3 regions of the Streptomyces sp. NBC_00057 genome follow, and region 3 is predicted to be linked to each of the others. Evidence: predicted binding sites of a transcription regulator. Region 3 holds the regulator's gene; each other region holds the start of a gene.
The links. The regulator HrcA, encoded in region 3, represses chaperone genes, less so after heat shock. The targets are predictions, from matches to a motif close to TTNGCACTCNGNNNNNCNGAGTGCNAA.
Positions count from the first base shown of each region.

Region 1: the regulator HrcA is predicted to act here: its motif matches at 1,884-1,910, upstream of OG953_RS25485 (FmdB family zinc ribbon protein).
Region 2: the regulator HrcA is predicted to act here: its motif matches at 1,789-1,815, upstream of groL (chaperonin GroEL).

Region 1 is NZ_CP108256.1:5,401,825-5,407,238, reverse strand. It holds gene OG953_RS25495 (potassium/proton antiporter) at 1-66, shown strand, start outside; gene OG953_RS25490 (MFS transporter) at 415-1,701, shown strand; gene OG953_RS25485 (FmdB family zinc ribbon protein) at 1,922-2,272, shown strand; gene OG953_RS25480 (S-methyl-5'-thioadenosine phosphorylase) at 2,354-3,187, shown strand; gene OG953_RS25475 (hypothetical protein) at 3,416-3,949, shown strand; gene OG953_RS25470 (MscL family protein) at 4,073-4,585, shown strand; gene OG953_RS25465 (hypothetical protein) at 4,645-4,854, opposite strand; gene OG953_RS25460 (Rieske (2Fe-2S) protein) at 4,876-5,124, opposite strand; partial or broken gene OG953_RS25455 (hypothetical protein) at 5,172-5,414, opposite strand, start outside.
Region 2 is NZ_CP108256.1:4,141,121-4,146,534, reverse strand. It holds gene thrC (threonine synthase) at 1-721, shown strand, start outside; gene OG953_RS19355 (MoaD/ThiS family protein) at 751-1,029, shown strand; gene OG953_RS19350 (cold-shock protein) at 1,452-1,658, shown strand; gene groL (chaperonin GroEL) at 1,978-3,600, shown strand; gene OG953_RS19340 (esterase/lipase family protein) at 3,783-5,024, opposite strand; gene OG953_RS19335 (hypothetical protein) at 5,354-5,414, shown strand, end outside.
Region 3 is NZ_CP108256.1:6,226,214-6,231,627, reverse strand. It holds gene OG953_RS29250 (nitronate monooxygenase) at 1-614, opposite strand, end outside; gene dnaJ (molecular chaperone DnaJ) at 739-1,875, opposite strand; gene hrcA (heat-inducible transcriptional repressor HrcA) at 1,876-2,892, opposite strand; gene OG953_RS29235 (MBL fold metallo-hydrolase) at 3,090-3,812, shown strand; gene OG953_RS29230 (DUF3097 domain-containing protein) at 3,872-4,693, shown strand; gene hemW (radical SAM family heme chaperone HemW) at 4,837-5,414, opposite strand, start outside.

The DNA.
Region 1 (5,414 bases), 820 kb from region 3:
GTGGCGCACGCGCTGAAGGCCGTGAAGAAGCTGGGGAAGGCCGACGGGCCGAAAGCGCACCGCTGAGAGGGCCGCGGGGGCTGCGCACTGTCGATCCGAGGCGGGGGCGGACGTCCTTGCGCACAATCAGAGGTGTGCAAAGACGTCCGCCTGTATCATGAAGGAAACCTGATCGGCCTCCACAGTGGGGTCGGCCAACCCGATCGACCAACCCGAACGACCAACTCTGCCTGATGCAGAGCTGGCGCGACCGTATGGCGGTCGTGGCGTCCTCCGCCTCTGCTGAGCGCCCGGCATCTACCGCAGTTCCGCGCGAAGAGGACAGCTCTCGGCAGCACCCGCACGAGCCCGCACCACCTGTGCCGGCCCGGATCTGCGGGAGCTCGGCCACCAGGCGGCAGAAAGGCATGGACCGTGGCGTCCACGGTCTCCGACCGCCCCGGTTACGGGCAGTTGCTGCGCACCCCTGGTGCGTGGACGTTTCTCCTGCCGGGCTTCGCCGCACGGCAGCCCTTCGCGATGCTGACGATCGGCATCGTGCTACTGGTTCAGCACACCACCGGCTCTTACGGCAGCGCGGGCTCCGTCGCCGCCGTGACCGGTGTCTCCATGGCCCTGTTCGCACCGCAGACCGGCAAGCTCGCCGACCGTTTCGGCCAGCGCGCCGTGCTGCTGCCCGGTGTCCTGGTGCACGCGGCGTCCGTATCGGCGCTGACGGCGCTGGCGCTGGCGGACGCGCCCCTGTGGGCCCTGTTCGCGGCGGCCGTGCCGACCGGTGCGTCCGTTCCGCAGATCGGGCCGATGGTACGGGCCCGCTGGGCGGCCGTACTGGGCGCGGCACCGGGCCGCAAGGCCTCACCGCTGATGTCCACCGCGGCCGCCTTCGAATCGGTGACGGACGAGTTCACCTTCGTCATCGGCCCGGTGCTCACCACCGCACTGTGCACGGGAGTGCACCCGGCGGCCGGCCTGATCACGGAGGCCGGGCTGACCCTGGTCGGCGGACTGCTCTTCGCCGCACAGCGCCGCACGCAGCCCACGGTGCGCAGCACCGAGTCCGGCACCTCCCAGCAACATGCGTCCGCTCTGTCCGTACCGGGTGTGCGGGTGCTCGCGGTGGCCTTCCTGGGCATCGGCGCAGTCTTCGGCGGCATGCAGGTCTCGCTGACCGCCTTCGCCGAGGAGATCGGCCGGCCCGGGGCGAACGGTCTGTTGTACGGGGTCTTCGCGGCCGGCAACATGCTGGCCGGGATCGCCTGCGGCGCCGTCGCCTGGAAGAGCGGGCCGCGGCGGCGTCTGATCGTCGGATACGCGGCCCTGACCCTGACCGCGTCCGGACTGTGGGCCGTGCACTCCGTGCCCCTGCTGGCCGGGCTCGGACTGCTGGTCGGACTCTCCATCGCCCCGGCCTTGATCAGCGGCTACACGCTGGTCGAGGCGCTGGTGCCGGGGTCCGCACGGACCGAGGCGTTCACCTGGCTGACGAGCTCGGTCGCCCTCGGCCAGGCGGCCGCGGTGACGGTCGCCGGGCGGCTCGCCGACGCCCACGGCGCGAGCACCGGTTTTGTGGTGCCGCTGGTGGGGACTGTGCTGGCGCTGGTCACCCTGGTGGCACTGCGCTCGAGACTGACACCGGCCCGCGCGACCATCACGGCCGCACGCGGCGCGGTTCACCGCGATCCTGTCGCGGCCGGAGAGTGACGATTCATGCGCTCGCATCAGCATCAGCGGAATACGTCACTGTGACTCCTCCGCCACATAATGTGGCAGCTTTTCACTCAGGCCGGCGGCCCTCATGACGGCCAAGCCCTGACCGCTGCCCTCCGGGCAGGTGACAGGCATTACTGCAAACAGCGGCCCGTAGCAGCTACCATTGACGACTGTTAGCACTCATCGAGTGAGAGTGCCAGGAGGAAGACAAGTGCCGACCTATCAGTACCAGTGCACCGAATGTGGCGAGGGCCTCGAGGCGGTGCAGAAGTTCACCGATGATGCCCTGACCGTGTGCCCGAGCTGCGAAGGACGCCTGAAGAAGGTGTTCTCGGCGGTCGGCATTGTCTTCAAGGGTTCCGGTTTCTACCGGAACGACAGCCGTGGCTCCTCGTCGAGCAGCACGCCGGCCTCGGCGAAGGCGTCCGGTTCCGCTTCGTCCGATTCGTCGTCGACGGGGTCGGGTTCGGACACGAAGTCGTCCGCTTCCTCCTCGTCCGCTGCGTCTTCTTCTTCCTCGTCCTCCTCGTCGTCCTCGACGAGTGGCACGTCGGCCGCCTGAGCCGAACCGCACTTCCCCGAGGACCCCACCGATCCGTTCGGCGGGGTCCTCGGCGTTTTCCCGCGCCGCTAGTGTGATCGCATGGCGAACGCAGAGATCGGTGTCATCGGCGGCTCGGGCTTGTACTCCTTCCTGGAGGACGTCACGGAGGTGCGTGTGGACACCCCGTACGGACAGCCGAGCGACTCCCTGTTCCTCGGCAAGGTCGGCGGCCGCCGGGTCGCCTTCCTGCCCCGCCATGGACGCGGCCACCATCTGCCGCCGCACCGCATCAACTACCGGGCCAACCTGTGGGCGCTGCGCTCCGTCGGCGTACGCCAGGTGCTCGGCCCGTGCGCGGTGGGCGGCCTGCGTCCGGAGTACGGGCCGGGCACCCTGCTCGTGCCCGACCAGTTGGTGGACCGCACCAAGGCCCGGACGCAGACGTACTACGACGGGGAGATCCGGGCCGATGGCGCGGAGCCGAACGTCCTGCATCTGGGCTTCGCCGATCCGTACTGCCCCGATGGGCGCAGGGCCGCGCTGGCGGCGGCTCGCGCGAAGAGCTGGGAGCCGGTGGACGGGGGGACGCTGGTGGTGGTCGAGGGGCCGCGCTTCTCGACCCGGGCTGAATCGCGCTGGCATGCGGCTATGGGCTGGTCGGTGGTCGGGATGACCGGGCACCCGGAGGCGGTCCTCGCCCGCGAACTGGGCCTCTGCTACACAACGATGACGCTGGTGACGGACCTCGACGCGGGCGCGGAGGCCGGGGAGGGCGTCTCGCACGGGGAGGTACTGAAGGTGTTCGCGGCCAACGTGGACCGGCTGCGCGCGGTGCTCTTCGACGTGGTGGCCGCGCTGCCTGCGGAGACGGACCGCGACTGCCCGTGCTCGCATGCGCTGGACGGGCTCGAGACGGGGATCGAGCTTCCTTAGCGGGGTGGGTGACGGTTGCGGCGTGGGTGGGTGACGGGCTTTTCCACAACGCCGGGGCCGTCCACAGGCTTCGGCGGGAAACTCGTGGCAGGTGGATCGTGAGGGGTGTTCGTCCGAAACTCCTCACGGCAGGTGGTGTTGGCCATGTTCGCGTCGTCCCAGTCGTTCACGTCGTCCCAGTCGTCCCCGTCGTCCCCGTGTGTGCCCTCTGAACGATCCGCTCCGGCCATGGCTCCAGGACCTCCGGCGTCGGCTCCCCCGCCCTGTGGTGTGCCCGCGTTCGAACCGTTGCGGGTACGCGGAGGCGGTGGGCACCGGCTGCGGCGGGCTCTGTGGCGGCAGCGCCACGCGCTGGCCGCCGGGCTGGCCCTGACGGCTGCCGCGCTGGCCGCGACGGGTCTGGGCGGGAGCGGCGCGGGCGGCGACGCGGCGCATGGGGCAGGGGCGGGGGGTACGGCCGGGTCGGCGCCGGAGCGGGCGCGGCGGCCGGTCCCCTTGGTGTCCGCGCCGGTCCGGATCGCGGATGCGGGGACGGTGCGGCTGTTACGGCCGGGGGACCGCGTCGACGTGATCGCCGCCGAAGGGGCCGGAGCCGATGCCCGGGTGCTGGCGAAGGGCGCGCGGGTGGCAGATGTACCGCAGCCCTCGACCGAAGGCCCCGCGGAGGACGGTGCGCTGATCGTGCTGTCAGTCCCCCGGGGCACGGCCACATCGCTGGCCGGTGCGGGTATCTCGGCCAGGCTGGCGGTGACCCTGTGCTGATTCGTACTGATGAACTGTCACGTCACCTGACCAAAGGCGCAGATCGGGAGGTTCCATCGCTTACTGCCGTAAGTTGCGGAGAAGTTTGCTCCGCCTACGGCACATGTGAAGAAACGCTCACCCGTGAGCGAGAAGAAGAAGGTCAGTCTGCTGGAAGGGTTCAAAGCCTTCCTGCTGCGCGGCAACGTGATCGACCTGGCGATCGCCGTCGTCATCGGCGCCGCGTTCACACAGATAGTGAACGCTGTCGTCAAGGGCGTCATCAGCGCCCTGGTCGGTGCGTTCGGCACCAAGGACCTGGAAAGCTACAGCTCCTGCCTCAAGGGGCCCTGCGTCACGGACCCGAAGACGGGCGAGACGACCGAGGGCATCCGGACCCTGTGGGGCTCGGTGCTCAGCGCCACTCTCAGCTTTGTGATCACGGCGGCCGTCGTCTACTTCCTGATGGTGCTGCCCATGGCCAAGTACCTTGCCAGGCGGGCGGCCATGCAGGCCGCGAAGGAGGGCGTGCAGGAGACGCTGGAGGTCAGCGAGCTGGAGGTGCTGAAGGAGATCCGAGACGCCCTCGTCTCACAGCGCGGCGGCCCGGGCGCCGGGCCCCTCGGGCAGGACCCCGGCCGAGGTCACGACCAGTAGCGGGACGCGCGGCAGGAAGACCGGCAGGCAGCGTCGTCGGACCACCACGGAGCGGGGGCTCAGATGTGGTGGGGCGGCTTCTCGTCGAGAAAGCGCGCCAGATCGGCGGCGCTGCCGCCGGCCGGGGCCCGCTCGCCCCACCCCCGGTCCGTATCGTCCGCGGACTGCTGGTCCAGCGGATCGTCGAAGATCAGAGCCGGTTTGGGTTTCGTCTGTTCCGGCTGGGTCGTCTTCGAATCGCGCGGGCCGGGGGCGGGGGCGGTGCTCATATGTCAAGGGTACGGCCGTGGTCAGCGATCCTTCGGGTCGAGCCACAGGCCGTGCTCGATGCTCTCGCCCGAGCGGGTCGTGCCGACCGCCCAGATGCTGCCGTCGGTCTGCTCGGTGAGCACCACCTTGGGCAGGGCACGGGGCAGTGGCCCGGCAGTGACCTCGCCGGTGCCGGCGTCGAAGATGCCCTCGTGGCAGGGGCAGTACAGCTCGCCCTCGGGGCCGCGGTCCTTGCGCCAGAGCACGGCGCAGGCGAGATGGGTACAGATCGCGGAGTAGCCGACGAGGGTGCCGTCGTCGAACCGAACGGCGACCGGGCGATCAGCGGCACCATGTCATAGGCGAAGCGCTGGCCGGTGATGGCGCCGCGGTCCTTCATCCGCCGCCAGAGGAAGTACGAGGCGCTGGGGATGACGAGCACGGCGGCGATGTCCAGGCCGTGGAACATCAGCCAGCCCAGGATGTCCAGGGAATCGAAGCCGATGATCTTGAAGCCCCAGATGCGCATCTCGTAGCCGGGGCCCGAGCCGGAGGCGGAGCCGGAGGCGGAGGCGGAGGC
Region 2 (5,414 bases), 2.1 Mb from region 3:
GCTGGTCGGCATCGAGGGCAACTACGACGACGTCAACCGCTTCTGCTCGGAACTCATCGGCGACCCGCTCGGCGAGGGCTGGGGCTTCGTCAACGTCAACCTGCGCCCGTACTACGGCGAGGGCTCCAAGACCCTGGCGTACGAGATCTGCGAGCAGCTCGGCTGGCAGCTGCCCGACCAGATCGTCATCCCGATCGCGTCCGGATCGCAGCTCACGAAGATCGACAAGGGTCTGCAGGAGCTGATCAAGCTCGGTCTCGTCGAGGACAAGCCGTACAAGATCTTCGGCGCCCAGGCCGAAGGCTGCTCCCCGGTCTCCACCGCCTTCAAGGCCGGTCACGACGTCGTGCGGCCCCAGAAGCCGAACACCATCGCCAAGTCCCTGGCGATCGGCAACCCGGCCGACGGCCCGTACGTCCTGGACATCGCCCGCCGCACCGGCGGCGCGGTCGAGGACGTCGACGACGAGCAGGTCGTCGACGCGATCAAGCTGCTGGCGCGCACCGAGGGCATCTTCGCGGAGACGGCGGGCGGGGTGACGGTCGGCGTGACGAAGAAGCTCATCGAGGCCGGTCTGCTCGACCCGACGCTGACCACCGTCGTCCTCAACACAGGTGACGGCCTCAAGACCCTGGACGCGGTGGCCGCCACCTCGCAGGCGACCGCGACGATCCGCCCGAGCCTGGACGCGTTCCGCGCCGCCGGCCTCGCCACCAGCTGACCACCCGAGACCGAAGAAAGGCACCCCTCATGAGCGTCAAGGTCCGCATCCCCACCATCCTCCGCACCTACACGGGCGGCCGGGCCGAGGTCCCGGCCGAGGGCTCGACCCTCTCCCAGGTCATCGAGTCCCTGGAGCAGAACCACCCCGGCATCGCCGCCCGCGTCCTGGACGACCAGGGCAAGCTGCGCCGCTTCGTGAACGTGTACGTCAACGACGACGACGTGCGCTTCGAGGGCGGCCTGGAGGCGGCGACGCCGGACGGCGCGGGTATCTCGATCATCCCGGCAGTCGCAGGCGGCTGCTGACCGTCCGTCCGACTTCACGGCGTTATCGGAATTGCCCCCTCTGCGAGAGAAGCGGAGGGGGCAATTCTGTATGGTTGAGCGCGGTACAGTGTGGGAAGTCCCCCCAGCTGCCCGTGCCGCCCGCATATGAGAATGCGCCCGGCCGCGACAAGAAGCAGCCAAAGTGTTCGATCTCCTTGCGCCATAAGTCACCTTTGCCCGGCCCGACTTGCCCTGGAATCTCATGAATCCCTCATGTTCGGGCGTTCGGCGCTGCCCAGAATTCTCGTCCGATTGACCTGTTGCAGAGGGCAGTTGGGCAGATACATTCGGCCGCGGTCGACGCGTTCCGGCGCACGCACCCTCTCCTGTCGGGGGGTGGGTTCTGACCCGGGTCCGCGAAGTGCGGTCCTGTGCAAGGGCCAGTAATAGGGGAGTTAGGCATGGCTCAGGGCACCGTCAAGTGGTTCAACGCGGAGAAGGGGTACGGCTTCATCGCGGTCGACGGTGGTGCGGATGTTTTCGTCCACTACAGCGCGATCCAGATGGACGGGTACCGCACCCTCGAAGAGGGTCAGCGAGTTGAATTCGAGATCTCGCAGGGCCAGAAGGGGCCGCAGGCGGACATGGTCAAGCTCGCCGTCGGCTGAGCTCGACGCGGTCGGCCAACGACACTACTCACGCACGGAGGGCCTGTACCCCAGGGGTACGGGCCCTCCGCGCGTCCGCGTCCGCAGCCACCCGGGAGTGGCTGTCGTTGTCCACATCCCGAGGGAGACGCTTGCACTCCAGGGGGTCGAGTGCTAATCATTGGCGTTAGCACTCTCCAGGTGAGAGTGACAGAATTTGGACCGGGCCGGTGAGGCCCGCAGGTCCGGTGGGGCAAGGAACCACCGGTCACGCAGGCCGTCCGTCGCGGGCGCCACTCGGTCCGGAGAAATCCACCCCTGTCCGGGAGGACCACTTCACATGGCCAAGATCATCGCGTTCGACGAGGAGGCCCGGCGCGGTCTCGAGCGCGGCATGAACCAGCTCGCCGACGCCGTCAAGGTCACCCTTGGCCCCAAGGGTCGCAACGTCGTCCTTGAGAAGAAGTGGGGCGCCCCCACGATCACCAACGATGGTGTTTCCATCGCCAAGGAGATCGAGCTGGAGGACCCGTACGAGAAGATCGGTGCGGAGCTGGTCAAGGAGGTCGCCAAGAAGACGGACGACGTCGCCGGCGACGGTACGACCACCGCCACCGTTCTCGCCCAGGCTCTCGTCCGTGAGGGCCTTCGCAATGTCGCCGCGGGTGCCAACCCGATGGCCCTCAAGCGGGGCATCGAGAAGGCCGTCGAGGCCGTCTCCGCCGCCCTCCTGGAGCAGGCCAAGGACGTGGAGACCAAGGAGCAGATCGCTTCGACCGCCTCCATCTCCGCCGCCGACACCCAGATCGGCGAGCTCATCGCCGAGGCCATGGACAAGGTCGGCAAGGAAGGCGTCATCACCGTCGAGGAGTCCCAGACCTTCGGTCTGGAGCTGGAGCTCACCGAGGGTATGCGCTTCGACAAGGGCTACATCTCGGCGTACTTCGCCACCGACATGGAGCGCATGGAGTCGTCCCTCGACGACCCGTACATCCTGATCGTGAACTCCAAGGTCAGCAACGTGAAGGACCTCCTTCCGCTGCTGGAGAAGGTCATGCAGTCCGGCAAGCCGCTGCTGATCATCGCCGAGGACGTCGAGGGCGAGGCCCTGTCGACCCTGGTCGTCAACAAGATCCGTGGCACCTTCAAGTCCGTCGCCGTCAAGGCCCCGGGCTTCGGTGACCGCCGCAAGGCCATGCTCGGCGACATCGCCATCCTCACCGGTGGCACCGTCATCTCCGAGGAGGTCGGCCTCAAGCTGGAGAACGCCGGTCTCGACCTGCTCGGCCGCGCCCGCAAGGTCGTCATCACCAAGGACGAGACCACGATCGTCGACGGTGCCGGTGACAGCGACCAGGTTCAGGGTCGCGTCAACCAGATCCGTGCCGAGATCGAGAACTCCGACTCGGACTACGACCGCGAGAAGCTCCAGGAGCGCCTCGCGAAGCTGGCCGGCGGCGTGGCCGTCATCAAGGCCGGTGCCGCGACCGAGGTCGAGCTCAAGGAGCGCAAGCACCGCATCGAGGACGCGGTGCGCAACGCCAAGGCCGCCGTCGAGGAGGGCATCGTCGCCGGTGGTGGCGTGGCTCTGCTCCAGGCCTCGGCCGTCTTCGAGAAGCTGGACCTCTCGGGTGACGAGGCGACCGGCGCCAACGCCGTCAAGCTGGCGCTGGAGGCCCCGCTCAAGCAGATCGCCGTCAACGGTGGTCTCGAGGGTGGCGTCGTCGTCGAGAAGGTGCGCAACCTGCCGATCGGTCACGGTCTGAACGCCGCGACCGGCGAGTACGTCGACATGATCGCCGAGGGCATTCTCGACCCGGCGAAGGTCACGCGCTCCGCCCTGCAGAACGCCGCGTCCATCGCCGCGCTGTTCCTCACCACCGAGGCCGTCATCGCCGACAAGCCGGAGAAGGCCTCTGCGGCCGCTCCGGGCGGCATGCCGGGCGGTGACATGGACTTCTGATCCTGACGGATCGGTAGTTCCTGTACAGCTTTGCCGCATCGACCCCCGGGACCAGCAGGTCCCGGGGGTCGATGTCGTTTCCGTACGGGGCGGGGCGGTGGACGCGCCCACGATGCCCGCCGGAGCACCGTGGGCGCGTGATACCCCGCACGACGGGACTGCGGAACCAAGGGGCCGCGGAACTACGGAAGCCGGTCGAGGAGCCAGGTGCAGAGCTCCTCCGTCACGAGGGTGTGCCCCTCGTTGTGGGACGCGAGCTTGAACTCGTCGAGCGCACTGGCATTCGGCGGGAGTGCGGAGATGTCCTTGTACAGCTCCTCGTCCGTGTCCAGATCGCCGACGTCGACCGCGCTGACAGCGGGCACGAAGCAGTGCGAGCGGATACGTACGTCGGTCTTGAACCCGAGGAGGGGGTTGAGGGCGTTGAGCCCGTCGGCGAGGATGCCGAACCCTTCCAGCGAGCCGCCGGGTGCGCCGTCGATCGACGGGAGTCCGGACGTATGCACCTGGTTGGTCTTCAGCGTCACCACCCGCAGCTTCGCGACGAGTTCGTTGTCGCCCGGGGCCTGGGCGTAGAGCTTGGTGCCCACGACCGACAGGCCCTTGCCCTCCAGGGCCAGTTCGCCGGCCTGCACGTCGGTGCCGGTGCCGTCGGCCACGCCGTTGGCGACACCGATCAGCCGCGGCCGGCGCGGCCATTGGCCGGTGGCCTCCATCTCCGCCAGGAACGTGGCGCGCTCGTCGCTCTGGTCCGGCGTCCCGTCCCACTTCTCGATGTGCTGCCACAGCAGCTGACGTGCGGCCGGGCTGTTGATCTGGTCGGAGAACCGGCTGTCGAGATCCTTGATGTAGTGCGCGAACGCCTGCAGGGCGATCGGGATCCAGGCGCCGCGGTGCGGGCTGTCGTACGAGAAGTAGAGAGAGGTCTGGTGGTCGATGCCCTGGCTCTCCATCTTGGCCAGCGCGTGCCGGGTGACGAGCCCGCCCATGCTGAACCCGCCGACGGCCAGCGGCGCGTCGCCCTGCCGCTCCGCGATGGCGTGCAGGATCGCGGCCTGCGCGGTCCGGGAGTTGTCCAGAATCGATGCACTGCGCTCATGGAAGCCGAGAATGATGACGTCGTGTCCCCGGCGGCGCAGTTCGCTGATGAGCGCGTAGTCGCCGAACTCCATGATTTCCCAGGAGAAGTCCAGGCTGCTCGGCCCTGTGTTGAATCCGTCGGCGAAGATCACGGGCCGCGTGAGACCCGAGTGGCCCTCGCCGTAGTAGACCCAGGCGGTGCCGCCCGGCAGGCCCCACACGGTGCTGGGCGGCAGCGGGAGGGCGCCGTGCTTTTCGGCGTCCAGGCGGGGGCCGGGGGCGAGAGTGATGGGGGGCTTGCTGTGGAGCTCCGAGACGATTTGCTCGTGGGTCGGTTCGGACATGGGTCGTTCCCCTTTGGGCCGATTCGTTACAGTGCGTACCAAGAGGAGCACACGGAGTAGCGACCGGGGAGGGGGAGTGGATCAAACCACTCCCAGGTGGGAGCCGGTTTCGGACATGCTTGCGCTCCGGGGGATTTCGCCTGATGGGGGCGCGCGGGGGCGGTGGGAGTGCGCTGTACGTGATCCGGGCGCGCCGCCGCTGTTGGGGTGGAAAACCGGACCGAGGGCCTGGGGAGCGCGCCAACGGCCGCACATGTTTGTGATCTTGATGTGGCGGGCCGCTCTTGGCTCGTTCTCCCTCAGTCTTTCGTTCTCGTACGAGGAGTCCCGTGCGTATCCGTTCGATCCTGTCTCTCGCCGCATCCGCCGTCGCCGTGGCGGCACTGGCCA
Region 3 (5,414 bases):
CGGACCTGGGACACCAGGGAGAGCAGCCCGATCCCGGTGCCGTCGGTCTGCGGGTCGTCACGGTGGGTGGACTGGTGGCCGCCCGCCTCTATGCCCTGGACACAGACCGCGTCGGCCCCCGCCCACTGGGCGGCCTGGGCCTCCTCGGGCGTGGTGACCGTCACGACGGTGTACGTGCCGACGCCGGCGAACGCGTCGAGGGTGTCGCGTGTCGGGCAGCCGAAGGTGAACGAGACCGCCGGGACCGGGTCCTCCAGGAGGATGGCGAGCTTGGCCTCGTAGCCGTCGTCGCCGCCGCTGGAGTCCGGGTCGCCGAGCGGGGTCTCGTACCAGGCGGCCTCACCGGCCAGCTGATGCCGGTACACCTCGACGGCGCTCGGGTCGGCGAGACCCGGCTGCGGCATGAAGAGATTGACGCCGAAGGGCTGACCGGTCAGCCCGCGCAGCTGTTTGATCTCGTTGTACATGCCGTCCGCCGTCTTGTACCCGGCGGCGAGGAAGCCCAGCCCGCCCGCTTCGGCGACGGCCGCGACGAGCTGCGGACAGGACGCACCACCCGCCATCGGGGCCTGCACGACCGGATACCGGCAGAGATCGGTCAACACGGATGACATGACCGCATCGTGTCACGTCCCGCATGCCTCGGCGTGCGCGGCCTGCGGTCCATTTTGTCCTCGAACGCCGGACGGGCTCGGCAGGCGAGCCCGTCCGGCGGCAGGGAACGGTGTGCGGGGGCCGTCAGCGCCCGTTGAAGGCGTCCTTCAGCCGGGAGAACAGCCCCTGCTGCCCGGGCTGGAACTGGCCGGTGGGCCGCTCCTCGCCGCGCACCTTCGCCAGATCCCGCAGCAGTCGTTCCTGCTCCGGATCCAGCTTCGTCGGGGTCAACACCTCGACGTGCACGATCAGATCGCCGCGCCCCCCGCCCCGCAGATGTGTGATGCCGCGGCCGTGCAGCGGGACCGACTGGCCGGACTGGGTGCCGGGCCGGATGTCGACCTCCTCCAGGCCGTCGAGCGTCTCCAACGGCACCTTGGTGCCGAGCGCGCCCGCCGTCATGGGGATGGTGACCGTGCAGTGCAGATCGTCGCCGCGGCGCTGGAACACCGAGTGCGGCAGCTCATGGATCTCCACGTACAGATCGCCGGCCGGTCCGCCGCCGGGGCCGACCTCGCCCTCGCCCGCGAGCTGGATGCGGGTGCCGTTGTCGACACCGGCGGGGATCTTCACGGTGAGCGTGCGCCGCGAACGGATGCGGCCGTCGCCGGCGCACTCCGGGCACGGGGTCGGCACGACCGTGCCGAAGCCCTGGCACTGCGGGCAGGGCCGCGAGGTCATGACCTGGCCGAGGAACGACCGGGTGACCTGGGAGACCTCGCCGCGGCCGCGGCACATGTCACAGGTCTGGGCGGAGGTGCCGGGTGCGGCGCCCTCGCCGCTGCAGGTCGTACAGACGACGGCCGTGTCGACCTGGATGTCCTTGGTGGTGCCGAACGCCGCCTCGGCGAGATCGATCTCCAGCCGGATCATCGCGTCCTGGCCGCGCCGGGTGCGCGAACGGGGTCCGCGCTGCGACGCCGTACCGAAGAACGCGTCCATGATGTCGGAGAAGTTGCCGAAGCCACCCTGTCCGAATCCGCCCGCGCCACCGCCGCCGGAGGCGGACAGCGGGTCACCGCCGAGGTCGTAGACCTGCTTCTTCTGCGGGTCCGACAGCACCTCGTAGGCGGCGTTGATCTCCTTGAACCGCTCCTGGGTCTTCGGATCGGGGTTCACATCCGGATGCAGCTCACGAGCGAGCCGACGGAATGCCTTCTTGATCTCGTCCTGAGATGCGTCGCGGCGCACGCCGAGTACGGCGTAGTAGTCCGTGGCCACTTACGACTCCGCCAGGATCTGTCCGACGTAACGTGCCACTGCGCGTACCGCTCCCATCGTTCCGGGGTAGTCCATGCGGGTCGGTCCGACCACGCCGAGTTTGGCGACTGCCTCGTCGCCCGAACCGTAGCCGACCGCGACGACGGACGTGGAGTTGAGCCCCTCGTGGGCGTTCTCGTGCCCGATCCGTACGGTCATGCCCGAGTCCTTGGCCTCGCCGAGCAGCTTCAGCAGCACGACCTGCTCCTCCAATGCCTCCAGCACCGGCCGGATCATCACAGGGAAGTCATGCCCGAAGCGGGTGAGGTTGGAGGTGCCGCCGATCATCAGCCGCTCCTCCGTCTCCTCGACGAGGGTTTCGAGCAGGGTGGAGAGCACGGTGGACACGGTTCCCCGGTCCTCGCTCTCGAAGGATTCCGGCAGATCCTGCACCAGCTGCGGGACATCCGCGAAACGGCGTCCGACGACCCGGCTGTTGAGCCGGGCCCGCAGATCGGCGAGAGAGGTCTCACCGAACGGAGCAGGGCAGTCGATCATGCGCTGCTCGACCCGGCCGGTGTCCGTGATCAGCACGAGCATCAGCCGGGCGGCTGCCAGTGACAGCAGCTCCACATGCCGAACCGTCGACCGGGTCAGCGAAGGGTACTGCACGATGGCGACCTGCCGGGTCAGCTGCGCGAGCAGCCGTACGGTGCGGCCCACGACATCGTCGAGGTCGACCGCGCCGTCGAGGAAATTGTGAATGGCACGACGCTCCGGCGACGAGAGGGGCTTGACGCCCGCGAGCTTGTCGACGAAGAGCCGGTAGCCCTTGTCCGTCGGGATGCGTCCCGCGCTGGTGTGGGGCTGGGCAATGAAGCCCTCGTCCTCCAGCACCGCCATGTCGTTGCGGACGGTGGCCGGGGAGACCCCCAGCTTGTGCCGCTCCGTGAGCGCCTTGGAGCCCACGGGCTCCTCGGTGCCGACATAGTCCTGGACGATGGCGCGCAGCACTTCGAGTCTGCGTTCGCTGAGCATCGCGCACACCTCCAGCTGTGTTTCCTCGGTGGTTCTCGGGCCGTTCCTGCTTCATTCCCAGGAATCCCCCTGGCACTCTGTCCTCGCGAGTGCCAGCAATCCCCCGGCCAGTGTACGGCGGCCGAGTGGGGGCCTAGCAAGGGCGACCGGTCACGCTACCGCGAGACTGCGCAGGTCGTTGCCGATAGCGTCGCGGTATGAACGTCTCTTGGGAAGAGTTCGGCTGGGAGCGACTCGGTCACGGAGTGGGCCGACGCCGCCTCCCCGGGTGGGATGCGACAGTCGCACTGGTGGTCGGAGCGGATGGAGCGCTGCTCTACGACACCGGATCAACACTCCGCGAAGGTGCGGAAATACGGGCTCAGGCACAGGCCCTGCTCGGCCGGAGGGTGACGCATATCGCACTCAGCCACCCCCATTTCGACCATGTACTGGGCACCGCCGCATTCTCCGGCACCCAGGTGTACGGAGCGGTGGGCATGGCCCGGCTGATGAAGCTCGGGGCGGACGATCTGCGCGCCTCCGCAGTGCGCCACGGACTGTCCGAACGCGATGCGGCGGAGGCCGCCGATGCGCTGGTGGCACCGCACCATGAGGTGCACGACGAGTGGACGCTCGATCTGGGCGGCGGCCGTCAGGTGCTGCTGGCGAATGTGGGCCCCGCCCACAGCGGCCACGATCTGGCGGTGCTCGTCCCCGGCTCCCCCGCGGTGGTGCTCTGCGGCGACCTGGTCGAGGAGTCCGGCGAACCGCAGGCGGGACGGGACGCCGTCCCGTCCCGCTGGCCGGCCGCGCTGGACCGGCTGCTGACGCTGGGCGGCGAGGACGCAGTGTACGTTCCGGGGCACGGAGCGGTGGTGGACGCGGCGTTCGTCAGGGACCAGCGTGACCGACTGGCCGTCCTCCCCCATGGCCTTTAAAGGCATGGGAGGTGCCCCCTGAGGCATGTCGTGACGTGTTGTCGTCCTATCGTCATCCGATGCGCAGCTACCAGCCGGACCTGACCCCGCCGTGGAAGAAGTCCGCCCCCGTTCCCGAGGTGTCCGCCGATCCCGATCTGGTCGTGGAGGAGGTCTCCACGGGATTCTGTGGTGCGGTGATCCGCTGCGAGAAGACGGCCCAGGGCCCGACGGTGACCCTGGAGGACCGCTTCGGCAAGCACCGGGTGTTCCCGATGGAGCCGCGCGGCTTCCTGCTGGAGGGCCGGGTGGTCACGCTCGTTCGCCCGTCGGCGGCCGGTCCCGTACGCCCCACGCGTACGGCCTCGGGTTCGGTCGCGGTCCCCGGGGCGCGTGCCCGGGTCGCGCGGGCGGGCCGGATCTATGTGGAGGGCCGCCACGACGCGGAGCTGGTCGAGCGGGTCTGGGGCGACGACCTGCGGATCGAGGGCGTGGTCGTCGAATACCTCGAGGGCATCGACGACCTCCCGGCCATCGTGCGCGAGTTCTCCCCCGGCCCGGACGCCAGGCTGGGCGTTCTGGTCGACCACCTGGTCCCGGGCTCCAAGGAGTCCCGGATCGCCTCCCAGGTCTCGGACGCGAACGTGCTGGTGGTCGGCCACCCCTACATCGACGTGTGGGAGGCGGTGAAGCCGTCGTCCGTGGGCATCGCCGCCTGGCCGGTGGTCCCACGCGGCCAGGACTGGAAGACGGGCGTGTGCCGCGCGCTGGACTGGCCGGAGAACACGGGCGCGGCCTGGCAGCGAATCCTGTCCACGGTGCGCTCGTACCGGGATCTGGAACCGGCACTGCTGGGCTCCGTGGAGCACCTGATCGACTTCGTGACGGCGCCGCCTCAGTAGCCCCTCCGCCGGACTGCCGGCCCCTCCGGCGTTCGGGGAGCGGGGGATCCGGGGGCGGAGCCCCCGGATACGGGAAGGAGCGGGCAGGGGAACAGGCCCGCCGCAGGCGCACCCGCACCCCACCCGGCCCCGCACCCGCCCCCTCAGTCCACCAGATCCCGCACCACCGCATCCGCCAGCAACCGCCCCCGCAACGTAAGCACCGCCCGCCCCTCCCCATACGGCACCGGCTCCAGCAGCCCGTCCTCCACCGCCCGCCCCGCCGCGGCCAGCCCCGCCGGTGCCAGCAGCGACAACGGACACCCGTCCGCGAGCCGCAGCTCCAGCAGGATCCGCTCGACCCGCCGGTCCTCCGCGGAGAGGATCTCGCGCCCGGCCCCCGGCGACCGTCCCTCGGCCAGAGCCTGCGCGTACGCCCCCGGATGCTTCACGTTCCACCAGCGCACCCCGCCGACATGGCTGTGCGCCCCGGGGCCGGCGCCCCACCAGTCGGCTCCGCGCCAGTACAGCTCGTTGTGCAGGCACCGGCCCTCGGGCGTGCGGGCCCAGTTCGACACCTCGTACCAGGAGAAGCCCGCCGCGGCCATCGCCTCGTCCGCGATCAGATACCGGTCCGCATGGGCGTCGTCATCGGTCATCGGGATCTCGCCGCGCCGGATCCGCCGGGCCAGCTGTGTCCCCTCCTCGACGATCAGCGCGTACGCGGACACATGGTCCGGCC